One region of the Buttiauxella sp. WJP83 genome, then DNA from elsewhere that is predicted to be linked to it. Evidence: predicted binding sites of a transcription regulator. Region 1 holds the regulator's gene; each other region holds the start of a gene.
The links. Region 1 encodes CRP, which controls carbon source genes, mostly activating them, when cyclic AMP is high. Its sites were predicted from a motif close to ATGTGANNNNNNTCACAT; they were not measured.

Region 1 (4,290 bases):
CAATCAAACAGCCCAGCAGCGTATCTATCAAACGTGGAACAATAAATTGCTCGGCGCTGAGCGTTAACAGTTGCAGGGTATATACCGCTGTCACGGTAAAACCAATTGTCGCCCAGCCGTAGCTTTGGCGAATGATCAGATAGCTGACGAGCGTGATGACCAGCATCGCGGCCAACGCAATGTCTTGTGGGAAGTGAAAGTGCAGGGCGAAACCCGCAATGGCCAGGCCTGCAATGGTACCTGCCGAACGGTGCAGAATGCGTACTCGGGTAGCGCCGTAGCCGTTTTGCGTGACAAACATCACCGTCATTAAAATCCAGTAGGGTTTGGGGAGATGCAAAAATGCCCCAAAAATACTGGCGATAGTTAGCATTACGCCTAACCGGGCGGCGTTGCGCAGAGCCGCTGATTTCAATGACATATAGCTTTTCAGCGCGGCCCACAGTGGTAAGCGGCGTTGCCTGTCTTCCATTAAATCCCTGACGTACAGCGGGCGTTGGCTGCGTAATACACGCGCGATACGGCTGAAGTGATAATGACAAAACTGTCCGACTGGGTTATCCGGATTCTGCCGGGCGATTTTCTCAAGGGCTTCAATTTGCTTCTCCATCGTAAAACGCTGCGGGTAACGATGGTAAAGAATGTCATCAGCCAGAACACGCAAACGGGCCGCAATGGTCTGCGCATTCCAGCGAATAACGGCTTCCGCATGGCTTTGCGCGACAAGTTTTTGCACCTCGGCAGGTTGGTGCAAACTGACGGAAATGTGCTCTTGTAGATCTAACGCTATTTGAAAAGAGCGTAACAAATGCTTGTAACCGTTTTGCTGATTCGCCGATAGCATATGCAGTTGTTGGTAGCAGTTGGTAATCAAGTCGACGGCTTTTTGCTGGCGCGCCAGCAACGGCGGAAGTGCCGTCTCGGGATCGACGTGCTGAGTGAGCATGCCGTATTTGGCTTCGCAGTAATCCGCTAATTGGCGATAGAGCAGGCTTAAAGATTCGCGCAACGGCTGCTCTCGCCATATCCAGAACCAAAGCCAGTTAAAGACCCCATACCAAATCGTGCCAAAGACATACAGCGCCATCGGCTTCCAGATAGGCATGTTACCGGCCATGCTAAGTGTAAAAATGGCAGCAATCAGCGAGGCGGGAAGTAAGCGTGCATGCAGGGCGCTGATTTCAGCAGTGACCCCCAACATAAGGGCCATAACAAAGAGAATGACGGGCAATGGAACGGTGGTGTAGAGCAGCAAAAGCTGCATGATTAAACTGCTGACTGCAAAAAGAGTGCTACCAACAATCAGACGTTTGAAGAAGCGCTTATGGGGGGTATCCAGGCCGGCAATGTTGCAACAGGCGGGCACTAACGAGAACAGCAGACCTAACTGCAAATTTCCAAGCAGTAATCCTACCCCCACAGGAAGGCAGAGTACCAGCGTTTGTCGCAATGCGTAGTTAACTTCTGGATGGTAGATCAGTCGGCGCCACATAGCTCTTCATAATACAAGTTGCGTGGGTGTTGGCTACACTCAGAGAAATGTAGAAACAAAAAAAGCGTGTTACCTGAGTGACACGCCTTTTTTGAGGACGGAGATTAACGAGTGCCGTAAACGACGATCGTTTTACCGTGAGCAGAGATCAGGTTTTGATCTTCCAGCATTTTCAAGATACGACCAACGGTTTCACGAGAACAACCCACGATCTGACCGATTTCCTGACGGGTAATTTTAATCTGCATACCGTCTGGGTGGGTCATTGCATCAGGTTGTTTCGCCAGGTTCAGCAGTGTTTGTGCAATACGACCAGTCACATCCAGGAATGCCAGGTTACCGACTTTCTCAGATGTCACTTGCAGACGACGAGCCATCTGGGAAGACAGGCGCATCAGAATGTCTGGGTTGACCTGAATCAGCTGGCGGAATTTTTTATAGGAAATTTCAGCCACTTCACAGGCAGATTTAGCACGAACCCATGCACTACGTTCCTGGCCTTCTTCGAACAGCCCTAACTCACCAATAAAATCGCCCTGATTCAGATAGGAGAGGATCATTTCCTTGCCCTCTTCATCTTTAATCAGAACAGCCACAGAGCCCTTGACGATGTAATACAGCGTCTCAGCTTTTTCACCCTGGTGAATCAGTGTGCTCTTCGATGGATACTTATGAATATGGCAATGGGACAAGAACCATTCGAGAGTCGGGTCTGTTTGCGGTTTGCCAAGCACCATGCGCGGTTATCCTCTGTTTATAACTAGCTACCAACGACAAGACGCTAAACATCCTGTCTGGCGTTGCAAGTATTAGAATATTCCCCATCTTGGGGAGATGGCACGCAAGTCATTCTTGCTGCCTGTAATTAGTGACGTCCTCTGCATACATGCATTACGTCAATGTATCGATGTAGCATCTGGATTGTTTTAGCATAGCTTTTGACAAGTGTCTCCTATTGTCTCGTTTCAGCATGACGCAGGTCGCCTTCCGTTGCCAGTTTTGCTGCATCCGCGTACTCTGAAAGGGTTTTTTCAACTGGAGAAGTAACATGCAGGCACGAGTGAAGTGGGTAGAAGGGTTAACCTTCCTTGGGGAGTCCGCTTCAGGACACCAGATTTTGATGGATGGTAATTCTGGCGATAAAGCACCAAGTCCGATGGAGATGGTTCTGATGGCTGCGGGGGGCTGCAGTGCAATCGATGTGGTTTCTATTTTGCAAAAAGGTCGCTACAACGTGACGGATTGCGAAGTAAAACTGACCTCTGAGCGCCGTGAAGAAGCCCCTCGTCTTTTTACCACCATTAACCTGCATTTCATCGTGACAGGCAAAGAACTGAAAGATAACGCGGTTTCCCGCGCGGTGGATCTCTCTGCTGAAAAGTATTGTTCTGTCGCTCTGATGCTGGAAAAAGCTGTGAACATTACTCATAGCTATGAAGTGATTGAAGGCTAATGTGTGTCAGCAGGGCGGTAATTATCCGCCCTGATTGATGTGTCGACCTTCTGCCAGCCGTTTAACTAGCGGTGCCATGATCAATTCCATTGCCAGTCCCATCTTGCCGCCTGGCACCACTAATGTATTGATGTGGGAAATGAATGAGCCTTGCAACATGGCGAGTAAGTACGGGTAATCGATGTCATCCAGCCCACGAAAATGGATCACCACGAAGCTTTCATCCAGTGACGGAATACCACGTGCCGCAAATGGGTTCGACGTATCAACGGTAGGCACGCGCTGGAAGTTGATATGGGTCCGGGAAAATTGCGGCGTGATGTAATTGATGTAATCGTCCATCGAACGCACGACTGAGTCCATCACCGCTTCTCTTGAGTGCCCGCGTTCGCTGGTGTCCCGCACCAGTTTTTGTATCCATTCCAGGTTCACAATCGGCACTACGCCAACCAGTAGGTCGACGGCATTCGCCACATCATGTTGTGGGGTGACGACTCCTCCGTGCAAACCTTCATAGAACAAGACATCAGTCGGTTCCGGCAGCGACTGCCACGGGGTAAACGTCCCCGGAATTTGGTTCCAGGGTACCGCTTCATCATAGGTATGCAGATACTTGCGTGATTTACCTTGCCCGGTATTTCCGTACTCCAGAAACGTTTGTTCCAGTAAGCCGAAGTCATTCGCTTCCGGGCCAAAGTAGCTGATATGGCGACCCAAATCGCGAGCTTTACGGATAGCCATATCCATTTCAGGGCGAGTGAAACGGTGGAAACTGTCACCTTCGACTTCGGCTGCGCGAAGATTGAGTTGCTGAAATATTTTACGAAAGGCAAGGCTGGTGGTGGTCGTTCCCGCGCCGCTGGAACCTGTTACGGCAATAACCGGATGTTTGGCTGACATAAGGCAACAACTCCCTGGGTAATCACAAGTGGGTTTAGCTGGGTTTGGCCCTCACCCTAACCCTCTCCCCCAGGAGAGGGAACTGGATTGAGCATGTTCTTCTCCCTATCCCGAAGAGGGAACTGGGTTGAGCATGTTTTTCTCCTTATCCCAGAAGAGGGACTGGAGCGGGTCTGTTTTGTTTTTCTCCCTCTCCTTTGGGAGAGGGTTGGGGTGAGGGGCATTATGCAGTATAGAAGATTAATATTTAGCCGCGAAATTGCCCACGGGCCATGATATTCACCGTTTCATGGAGTTCTGACCAAACCAATACGGCCTCTCCACTTTGCAGTTGGCGCTTAACATCGGCCACCTTTTGCTCTAGTGAGCGCTCTTGTTCACCATAATCTGTACCTTCGCGTAATACAAAGGATTCAATCAGATTATCAAGCGTTTCGGGAGGGAG
Region 2 (4,290 bases), 2.0 Mb from region 1:
GCAAACACCAAAGCTCAGGAAATGGAAGAAGAACCGGATACCAACATTGCCTTTGTACCTCTCGCCATGCCTAGCACTGCGGGGCCTGGTACCATCGCAATGATCATCAGTTCATCGTCGACCATTGAACACGGTGTCGATTTTGCCAATTGGGTTGTGCTGGTGGCCCCACCATTAATTTTTGCTCTGGTGGGGATAATCTTGTGGGGGAGTTTACGCAGTTCAGGCGCGATTATGCGTATGGTGGGGAAAAGCGGCATTGAAGCCATTTCCCGCCTGATGGGGTTCTTACTGGTTTGTATGGGCGTGCAGTTTATTATTAACGGCATTTTGGAAATTATTACTCATTTCCCAGCCAGTTAATCAGTCGTCTATGTAAGGAAAGGGATGTCGGGTGAGCGTTGCGCCACCCGACATCGCTACATTAACTGTGCTGCGGTTTTTCTTCTAACGACACCGGCCAGCGGCGGAAGATTAACACTGAGCCGATAAGCGCAACCAGGGCAGGAACCGCACCGACCAGACCGATACTGGACATATCAAAATGCAAACTCACCTGATTACCCACCAATGCCCCCGCGCCAATCCCGATATTAAAAATCCCCGAGAATAACGCCATTGATACATCGGTTGCGTCTGGTGCCAGCGCCAGGACTTTTACCTGCATACCAAGGGTGATAACCATGATCGCAATTCCCCAGAACAGGCATAACAACGTGAGATAAGTGGTACTTTGCGCAGCAGGAAGCAGTAACGCCAGACATAGCACTAATAAACCGATTGAGCCACTGACGAGCGTGGATGAGTGCCGATTTCCCAATTTACCAAACATCACGCTGCCAATAATCCCCGCACAGCCCAACACCAACAGCAGGAAGGTGGCCATCGTGGCGCTTAACCCCGCGACGGTTTGCACAAACGGCTCAATGTAGCTGTAAGCGGTGTAATGCGCGGTAACGACCACCGCAACTAATACGTATAAGCTGACTAACGCGGGGCGCTTGAAAAGCAGCGGTAAACTTTTTAGCGAACCCGAATGTTCGCTCGGCAGTTTAGGCAGCAGTTTCATCACGCAGAACAGCGTGATAGCCGCGATAACGCCAATGGCGAAGAAGGTGGTGCGCCAGCCGAAATATTGACCGACAACGCGACCCAGCGGCAAACCCAGCACCATCGCAAGTGCTGTGCCGGTGGCAATCAAACTCAGCGCCTGCGCTTTTTTGCCTGCGGGTGCCATACGAATCGCCAGGGACGCGGTAATCGACCAGAAAATCGCGTGGGCAAAGGCGATACCGATGCGGCTAATCACCAACACGGTAAAACTCCAGGCCACAAAAGAGAGCACGTGGCTTGCGATAAACAAGATAAAAATGCTGATTAGTAGCCGCTTTCGTTCGACCTGGCTGGTCAAGAGCATAAAGGGCAGGGACATCAGCGCCACGACCCAGGCGTAGATAGTCAGCATGATCCCGACTTGCGCGGTTTGCATGCCGAAACTGTCAGCGATGTCTGACAGTAAACCGACTGGGACAAATTCCGTGGTGTTAAAAATAAAGGCCGCGACTGCGAGCGTAAAGACGCGTAACCACGCCGTTTTGCGTGAGACGTTGCTTATGGTCATAAATGGGGTTCGCGCTGGTCAGTAAAAGTGTGGAGAGGTGGCGATCATAAAACCATCGATCCGGGTGTACAACCGGTATTGTGATTTATGTCTCATTTAATTCTCCTGACAGCCTGCGATCTCGTGGCATGGTAGAGGCCATAGGTATGACTGAGGGAAGATGCGATGCAGCAAATTGATTTTTATATGGTCGATGCTTTTACGGATACCACGTTTGGTGGCAATGCAGCGGCGGTTTGCCCGCTGACAGAATGGTTACCTGATGAAACTTTGCTGGCGATGACGCGACAGCATAATCAGTCGGAAACGGCTTTTTTTATCACCACGGATGACGGTTTCGAGCTGCGTTGGTTTACGACGCAAGGGGAAGTTAACTTGTGCGGCCATGCAACACTTGCCACCGCGCACGTGATCTTTGAGTATCTGAATTACCCGGAAACCACGATTCATTTCGCTACGCGTTTTGTGGGCGCACTGACTGTCACACGCAATGGTGACTGGCTAACGCTTGATTTTCCTGCCACAAGCAGTGAACCGGTATCGCCGCCACAAGTGTTGCTCGATTCCCTGGGTATCAGTGATTATCAGGAAGTGCGGCTGGGGCGCACATATACCGTCGTGCTTGAGACTCAACAACAGGTTGAAGCGATAAAACCTGATATCTCGCTGATGCTCCAACTGAATCAGAAAGTCTGCATCACGGCACCGGCAGATGAGGAGGGCTATGACTTCGTCAGCCGTTTCTTCTCACCCGCGTCGTCGATAACGGAAGATCCCGTCACGGGCTCCACGCATACCATGCTTATTCCTTATTGGGCGAAAAAACTGGGGAAAACGCAGCTGCTCGCTCGCCAGGTTTCCCAACGCGGCGGCGATTTGCGCTGCCAGCTCGTGGGCGACAGAGTGCTTATTGGCGGAAAAGCTGTCACCTATCTGGTAGGGAAAGTGTTGCTGCGCGGTTGATGGCTAACAGTGCCGCCGCGAGCTGCGTCTGATATACTGGCGGGCGTAAAATACCCACCATTCAGGAGTTTGCAGTGCCAGGACTGTTAGATAATCAATTGCTCGAAGATATTCTGGCGCAGGTTCGGCCACTCATTGGTCAAGGTAAAGTCGCTGATTACATTCCGGCACTGGCTGAAGTTCCTGGCAATAAACTGGGAATTTCAGTTTGTACGGTCGGCGGCGAAGTGTTCAGCGCCGGGGATGCGGCAGAGCGGTTCTCCATTCAATCCATTTCAAAAGTGCTGAGCCTGACGCTTGCCATGGCGCGTTATGATGAGCACGAAATCTGGGCGCGCGTGGGTAAAGAGCCTTCAGGGCAACCCTTCAATTCATTACTCCAGCTGGAACTTGAGCAAGGCAAACCTCGTAACCCGTTTATTAACGCCGGGGCGTTGGTGGTGTGTGACATGTTGCAAAGCCGTCTGAGTGCGCCGAAACAGCGAATGCTGGAAGTGGTGCGGGCCATCGCGGAACAGCCCGATCTGGCCTACGACTCTCGCGTGGCGAAATCAGAGTTTGAACATTCGGCGCGTAATGCGGCCATCGCCTGGCTGATGAAATCATTCGGTAATTTTGATAACGACGTCATTACCGTCCTGCAGAATTATTTCCACTATTGCGCACTGAAAATGAGTTGCAATGAACTGGCGAAGACTTTCCTGTTTCTGGCCAATCAGGGGCGCGCGTTGCACCTTGATGCGCCAATTATCACGGCTCAACAGGCCCGACAAATCAATGCGCTGATGGTCACCAGCGGGATGTACGATGGTGCCGGTGAGTTTGCGTATCGGGTCGGTATGCCGGGTAAATCAGGGGTTGGGGGAGGTATTATCGCCATCGTTCCGCAGGAGATGTCGATCGCGGTTTGGTGCCCGGAATTGGATACCTCGGGTAACTCATTAGCCGGAACTGCCGCCCTTGAAATTCTGGCCCAACGGATTGGCCGTTCTATTTTTTAAATCATTACGGAAGTGGCGCATTGACCCGGTCGACGGCAGGTTGTCCCTGATTTAATATGCTAGACTTGGTTTTATTTTTTGCGCTTCTCCTGAATCCATATGTGTAAATTCTTTACGCAGTACATGCATAATCATGAGTCAAAACAGCATGTCCAATCAAAATTACGTTAAGTTATTTTCGCCAGATAAATATTTGTTTAACGCCGTTATTATTTTTGTCATTACCACTTTGTTCTATTTTTTTGGCGCGTCGCTTCGTCTGATTGACGAGCTGTCGCTGTTCTGGCCGCTCAACGCGGTGCTGGCGGCGTTGTTTGTGCGCAACCGGCCCGTGTATTATTTTGTCTGCTATAGCGCCATGGTGGTTTACGACGCTTTTACCACACATTGGGGATGGCAATCGGCGATAATAAACTTATCGAATATGGTATTTATTATTGTCGTTGCGCGATTATTACTGCGCTATTCCAGGACACAAGATGAAAGCAATTGGGCGCTCAATGCGTTTAATCTTTTTTATACCTGTTTGATTGGATCAATTCTCAGTTCTTTATTAGGTTCGATAGGTTCCACTGGGCCATCGTCAGATTACCGTCAATTCCTTTCGTTATTTACTGACTGGTTTGGCGAGCAATTCTCGACAGGCGTTTTGATGATGCCGTTCTTGCTGATGGCAACATGGCCGCAGTGGAAGGCATTGCCCGA
Region 3 (4,290 bases), 1.8 Mb from region 1:
AAACGCAGCGGGCAGGGCAACTGGCGGCTGATTGTCTGCCAGGCATGAGGATCTTCGCTCCCAAGGCACGCAGGTAAAAACAGGCCATCCGTGTTAACGGCCAGCGCTTTTAGCTCGTCAATCAACAAGCGTTGTTGCTCGGGTATATCCAGCACACGGGCAATATTGGCGGCACGAAACTCGCTAGGGTTATTTCGCAACGTATCCAGCGCAGGAAGGGTGAGTTCAGCCGTTCGAACTTCGATATGGTTTTCTGCAAGAGAACCGGCGACCAGTTCCGGCTGGAAATCCAGAAACCCGGCAATGCCAACGACGGTAATTCTCTTCCAGCCAAGTGTTGCGGTGGGAACTTCTTCAGGGCTAAGCCAGGTAGCACGCTGGGTTCCCAGCGGGGTAATTCGCTGATGGTTTTGCTGATAAGACCCTTGCAGATTGAGCTGGCATCGGGCGAGCAGCGCCTCACTTTCAGCGGCGAAACGGCGGACGTTTTCCGCGCCCATCAAACTGTATGGATGTTCTGGTGCCTGTTTATTCAGGGCTTCCAGTGCGTTTAAAGGGGATGTTACAGGGGTACCGTCGGGGAGTTCCGCCAGCAAATCCAGCGAGCCGGATGAAAAATGCAAAGCACTTTGCCCACGACTGATGATGGCACAACGCAGGCCTTCTTCTGCGAGGCGAATTCCGCATACCAACCCGGCTAAACCACCGCCAATAATCAGACTATCGAATCTCATTGTGGTGTTCCCTTTTTCGATCCATTTTTCAGACCGCACAATCCCTGGTAAACCCAGGCGGTAAATTCGCTTTCCCGCAGCGCATCATCCCAGGCGATGGGGCGAATACCTTTCCAGCGTTCGTTGAGGAAAAGAGAGAGTTGATCAAGTGATTGAGCTGGTGAAGAGGTGCCAAAGCGTTGTAATAACCCCGCCGCACGGCAGGCGCATAACTCTCCCTGGCAAGTGCCCATGCCCACACGAGTACGACGGCGTAAATCGCCAAGATTGTTGACGGACAGATGATTAACCGCGTAATGAACTTCGCCCGCTGTCACCGCTTCACATTCGCACACCAGGCTGTTACTCAGGCGGTCGCCTGCCAGAAGTTTCCCTGCCCGATCGCCGTGACGCCACACGGCGCTTCGCCGGATAGTTAGCGGCAGCGAAATCACTTTGCTGAGCGTTTCTTCCGATGAACTTTCTGAACCCGGAAGAGGTGCGGTTGCGGTAGTGCAGATTTTGCTATTACCGAGTTTTTCGCATACCGCGTTTGTCGCCCATTCTGCCATCAGGCGATAGGTCATCAGTTTGCCGCCAGTGATGGTGATGAAACCTTCCATCCCATCTCGTTTCGCGTGATCGAGCAGCACGATCCCACGGCTGACGTTTCGCCCAGTTGGATCGTCATCACTTGCCACCAGCGGGCGGACTCCAGCATAAGCACGCAAGATGCGGGTTGCGGCAAGCTTGGGTGAGAGCTTTGAGCCTTCACGTATCAGAATATCGACCTCTTGCGGCGTGACGCGCATATTGTCGATTTGGTCATATTCGATAGGCGTTGAGGTGGTGCCAATCAGCGAAATGGTATCGCCGGGCACCAAAATATCGGCATCAGCGGGCTTCCGGCAACGGTTGATCACCATGTTATTAATACGATGGCCGAGGATCAGCAGCGAACCTTTTGCCGGGAGCATGCGAATGCTTAAATCAGCATATTCAGCAATGTGCTGCCCCCAGATCCCGGCCGCATTCACGACCATGCTTGCGTATAAATCGTGATGTTGTCGGGTTTGGTGGTTGTAAACGCGCACCCCGCATACCCTGTCTCCCTGGCGAATGAGGCCGGTGACCTCCTGGCCAGTTAAAATTTCGGCTCCGTGTTCGCGAGCATCCAGCATATTGGCAGCGGTCAGTCGGAAAGGGTCAACGGTGCCATCCGGTACGCGTACGGCACCAATAAGTTCAGGGTTTGCAGCAGGTTCCAGGCGTAACGCGTCTTTAGGTTCGAGGCGTTCGGCGTCGATTCCCGCATTCTGACAGGCGGTAATAAAGGTCGTTTGTAACGACAAGTCATCTTCAGGAAGGGTGATAAACAAACCGTCTGAGCGTTCAATACAATGGCGAGCAATGCGTTTAAGGATGCGGTTTTCTTCAATGCATTCTCTGGCTGATTCGCTGTCTGTCATGGCGTAACGTGCGCCGCTATGAAGAAGACCGTGATTACGGCCTGTCGCACCGGTTGCGATATCATGTCTTTCCAGCAGCATGGTTTGTAAGCCACGCCGAGCGCAATCTCTGGCTATGCCCGCGCCCGTTGCACCTCCACCAATAATAATCACATCCCACTCTTTGCATCCCGTCGCCATGCTCTTCTCCTGGAAAATCCTCTTGCGTGATATTCAGCCACAGTTAACTCTTTTAATGTTTGATATCGAGCAAATTCGAGCATAAATCGAAAGCAAAATGAGAGGTGATGCACTATTTCGATAATTTGTAATAAAAATGTAATATGTTGCGAGGTGTTTCACACTAAGTCACCGGGATAATCCTTAACATGCGCTCGAAAACGAAAATACCCTTCATACTTCAAGCTGCATATGCGTTGGCTGCGTTCAATCGCCCGAATCACTTACTTCAGTAAGCTCATCGGGACTCTTTCTCTGGCCGCCTTTCTGCAACTCGAATTATTTAGGGTATAAAATCTGCCACGGAGGCATTCATGCTAAGCATTTTCAAACCTAGCCCGCACCAGTCACGACTGAAGGGCGAGCACATCGATCCGACTTATCGTCGTCTGCGCTGGCAGATATTCATGGGGATTTTCTTCGGTTATGCCGCGTACTACCTGGTGCGTAAAAACTTTACCCTTGCTATGCCGTATTTGGTGGAGCAGGGCTTTTCGCGTGGCGACCTGGGTTTTGCGCTGTCAGGGATCTCCATCGCATACGGTTTCTCAAAATTTATCATGGGGTCGGTTTCTGACCGCTCCAATCCGCGCGTTTTCTTGCCTGCTGGTCTGATTCTTGCCGCCGCCGTCATGCTGTTTATGGGCTTTGTGCCATGGGCGACATCCAGCATTGCCGTGATGTTTGTACTGCTGTTCTTATGCGGTTGGTTCCAGGGAATGGGGTGGCCTCCGTGCGGGCGCACTATGGTGCATTGGTGGTCCCAGAAAGAACGTGGGGGAATTGTTTCCATCTGGAACTGCGCTCATAACGTCGGTGGTGGGTTACCTCCGCTGCTGTTTTTGTTGGGGATGGCGTGGTTTAACGACTGGCACGCAGCGCTGTATATGCCTGCTTTCGCCGCTATTCTGGTGGCATTAATTGCTTTTGCTTTAATGCGAGATACGCCGCAGTCTTGCGGATTACCGCCAATTGAAGAGTATAAAAACGATTATCCGGACGACTACAGCGAAAGCGCGGAAGAAGAACTGACTGCCAAACAGATTTTCATGCAGTACGTTTTCCCTAACCGCCTGCTGTGGTACATCGCGATTGCGAACGTTTTCGTTTATTTACTCCGTTACGGCATTCTCGACTGGTCGCCAACCTATCTGAAAGAAGTGAAACACTTCGCGCTGGATAAATCCTCCTGGGCCTACTTCCTTTATGAATATGCAGGGATTCCAGGAACGCTACTTTGCGGCTGGATGTCGGACAAAGTCTTCAGAGGCAACCGCGGTGCAACCGGTGTGTTCTTTATGATTCTGGTGACTATCGCCACGGTGGTGTACTGGCTCAATCCTCCAGGTAATCCAGGTGTTGATATGGCCTGCATGATCATCATCGGCTTCCTGATTTATGGCCCGGTGATGTTAATTGGCCTGCACGCCCTTGAGCTGGCACCGAAAAAAGCCGCAGGCACCGCAGCGGGCTTCACCGGATTGTTTGGCTATTTGGGCGGGTCGGTTGCAGCGAGCGCGATTGTTGGCTACACCGTGGACTTCTTCGGTTGGGACGGTGGCTTTATGGTGATGATTGGCGGCAGTGTGCTGGCTGTTGTGCTACTGCTGGTGGTGATGGTGGGTGAAAACAAACATCACCAGGAAAAAATTTTGAAAAACAACTAAGTAAAACATCAGCAAAGTATGAAAAATAGTGACGTGCGGAGGCCATATTATTGGCCTCCGCGCTTTGCTGTCATATTTTGGTGATACCTTTTTTGTATGCCTAAGATTGGAATTAACTCCTCCATGGCGGTGCGTTAGTTTTAACGCACACAAAGTGGAGAATTGAGTATGAAATCCAGAAATCTGGGCAACAATTTAGCTGTATCAAGTATGGGTTTTGGT

Region 2: OH773_RS10925 (PhzF family phenazine biosynthesis protein) is a predicted target of CRP. The motif match lies at 1,700-1,717, and genes of this name have one in related genera.
Region 3: glpT (glycerol-3-phosphate transporter) is a predicted target of CRP. The motif match lies at 2,509-2,526, and genes of this name have one in related genera.

Annotation. Positions count from the first base shown of each region.
Region 1 covers NZ_CP110080.1:361,663-365,952, forward strand. Annotated here, with positions in the region: gene OH773_RS01605 (YccS/YhfK family putative transporter) at 1-1,492, opposite strand, end outside; gene crp (cAMP-activated global transcriptional regulator CRP) at 1,597-2,229, opposite strand; gene OH773_RS01615 (OsmC family protein) at 2,541-2,945, shown strand; gene OH773_RS01620 (phosphoribulokinase) at 2,967-3,845, opposite strand; gene OH773_RS01625 (YheU family protein) at 4,093-4,290, opposite strand, start outside.
Region 2 covers NZ_CP110080.1:2,348,596-2,352,885, reverse strand. Annotated here, with positions in the region: gene OH773_RS10935 (MarC family NAAT transporter) at 1-363, shown strand, start outside; gene OH773_RS10930 (sugar transporter) at 425-1,621, opposite strand; gene OH773_RS10925 (PhzF family phenazine biosynthesis protein) at 1,787-2,584, shown strand; gene glsB (glutaminase B) at 2,659-3,585, shown strand; gene OH773_RS10915 (sensor domain-containing diguanylate cyclase) at 3,734-4,290, shown strand, end outside.
Region 3 covers NZ_CP110080.1:3,314,527-3,318,816, reverse strand. Annotated here, with positions in the region: gene glpB (glycerol-3-phosphate dehydrogenase subunit GlpB) at 1-734, opposite strand, end outside; gene glpA (anaerobic glycerol-3-phosphate dehydrogenase subunit A) at 731-2,362, opposite strand; gene glpT (glycerol-3-phosphate transporter) at 2,716-4,068, shown strand; gene OH773_RS15375 (aldo/keto reductase) at 4,237-4,290, shown strand, end outside.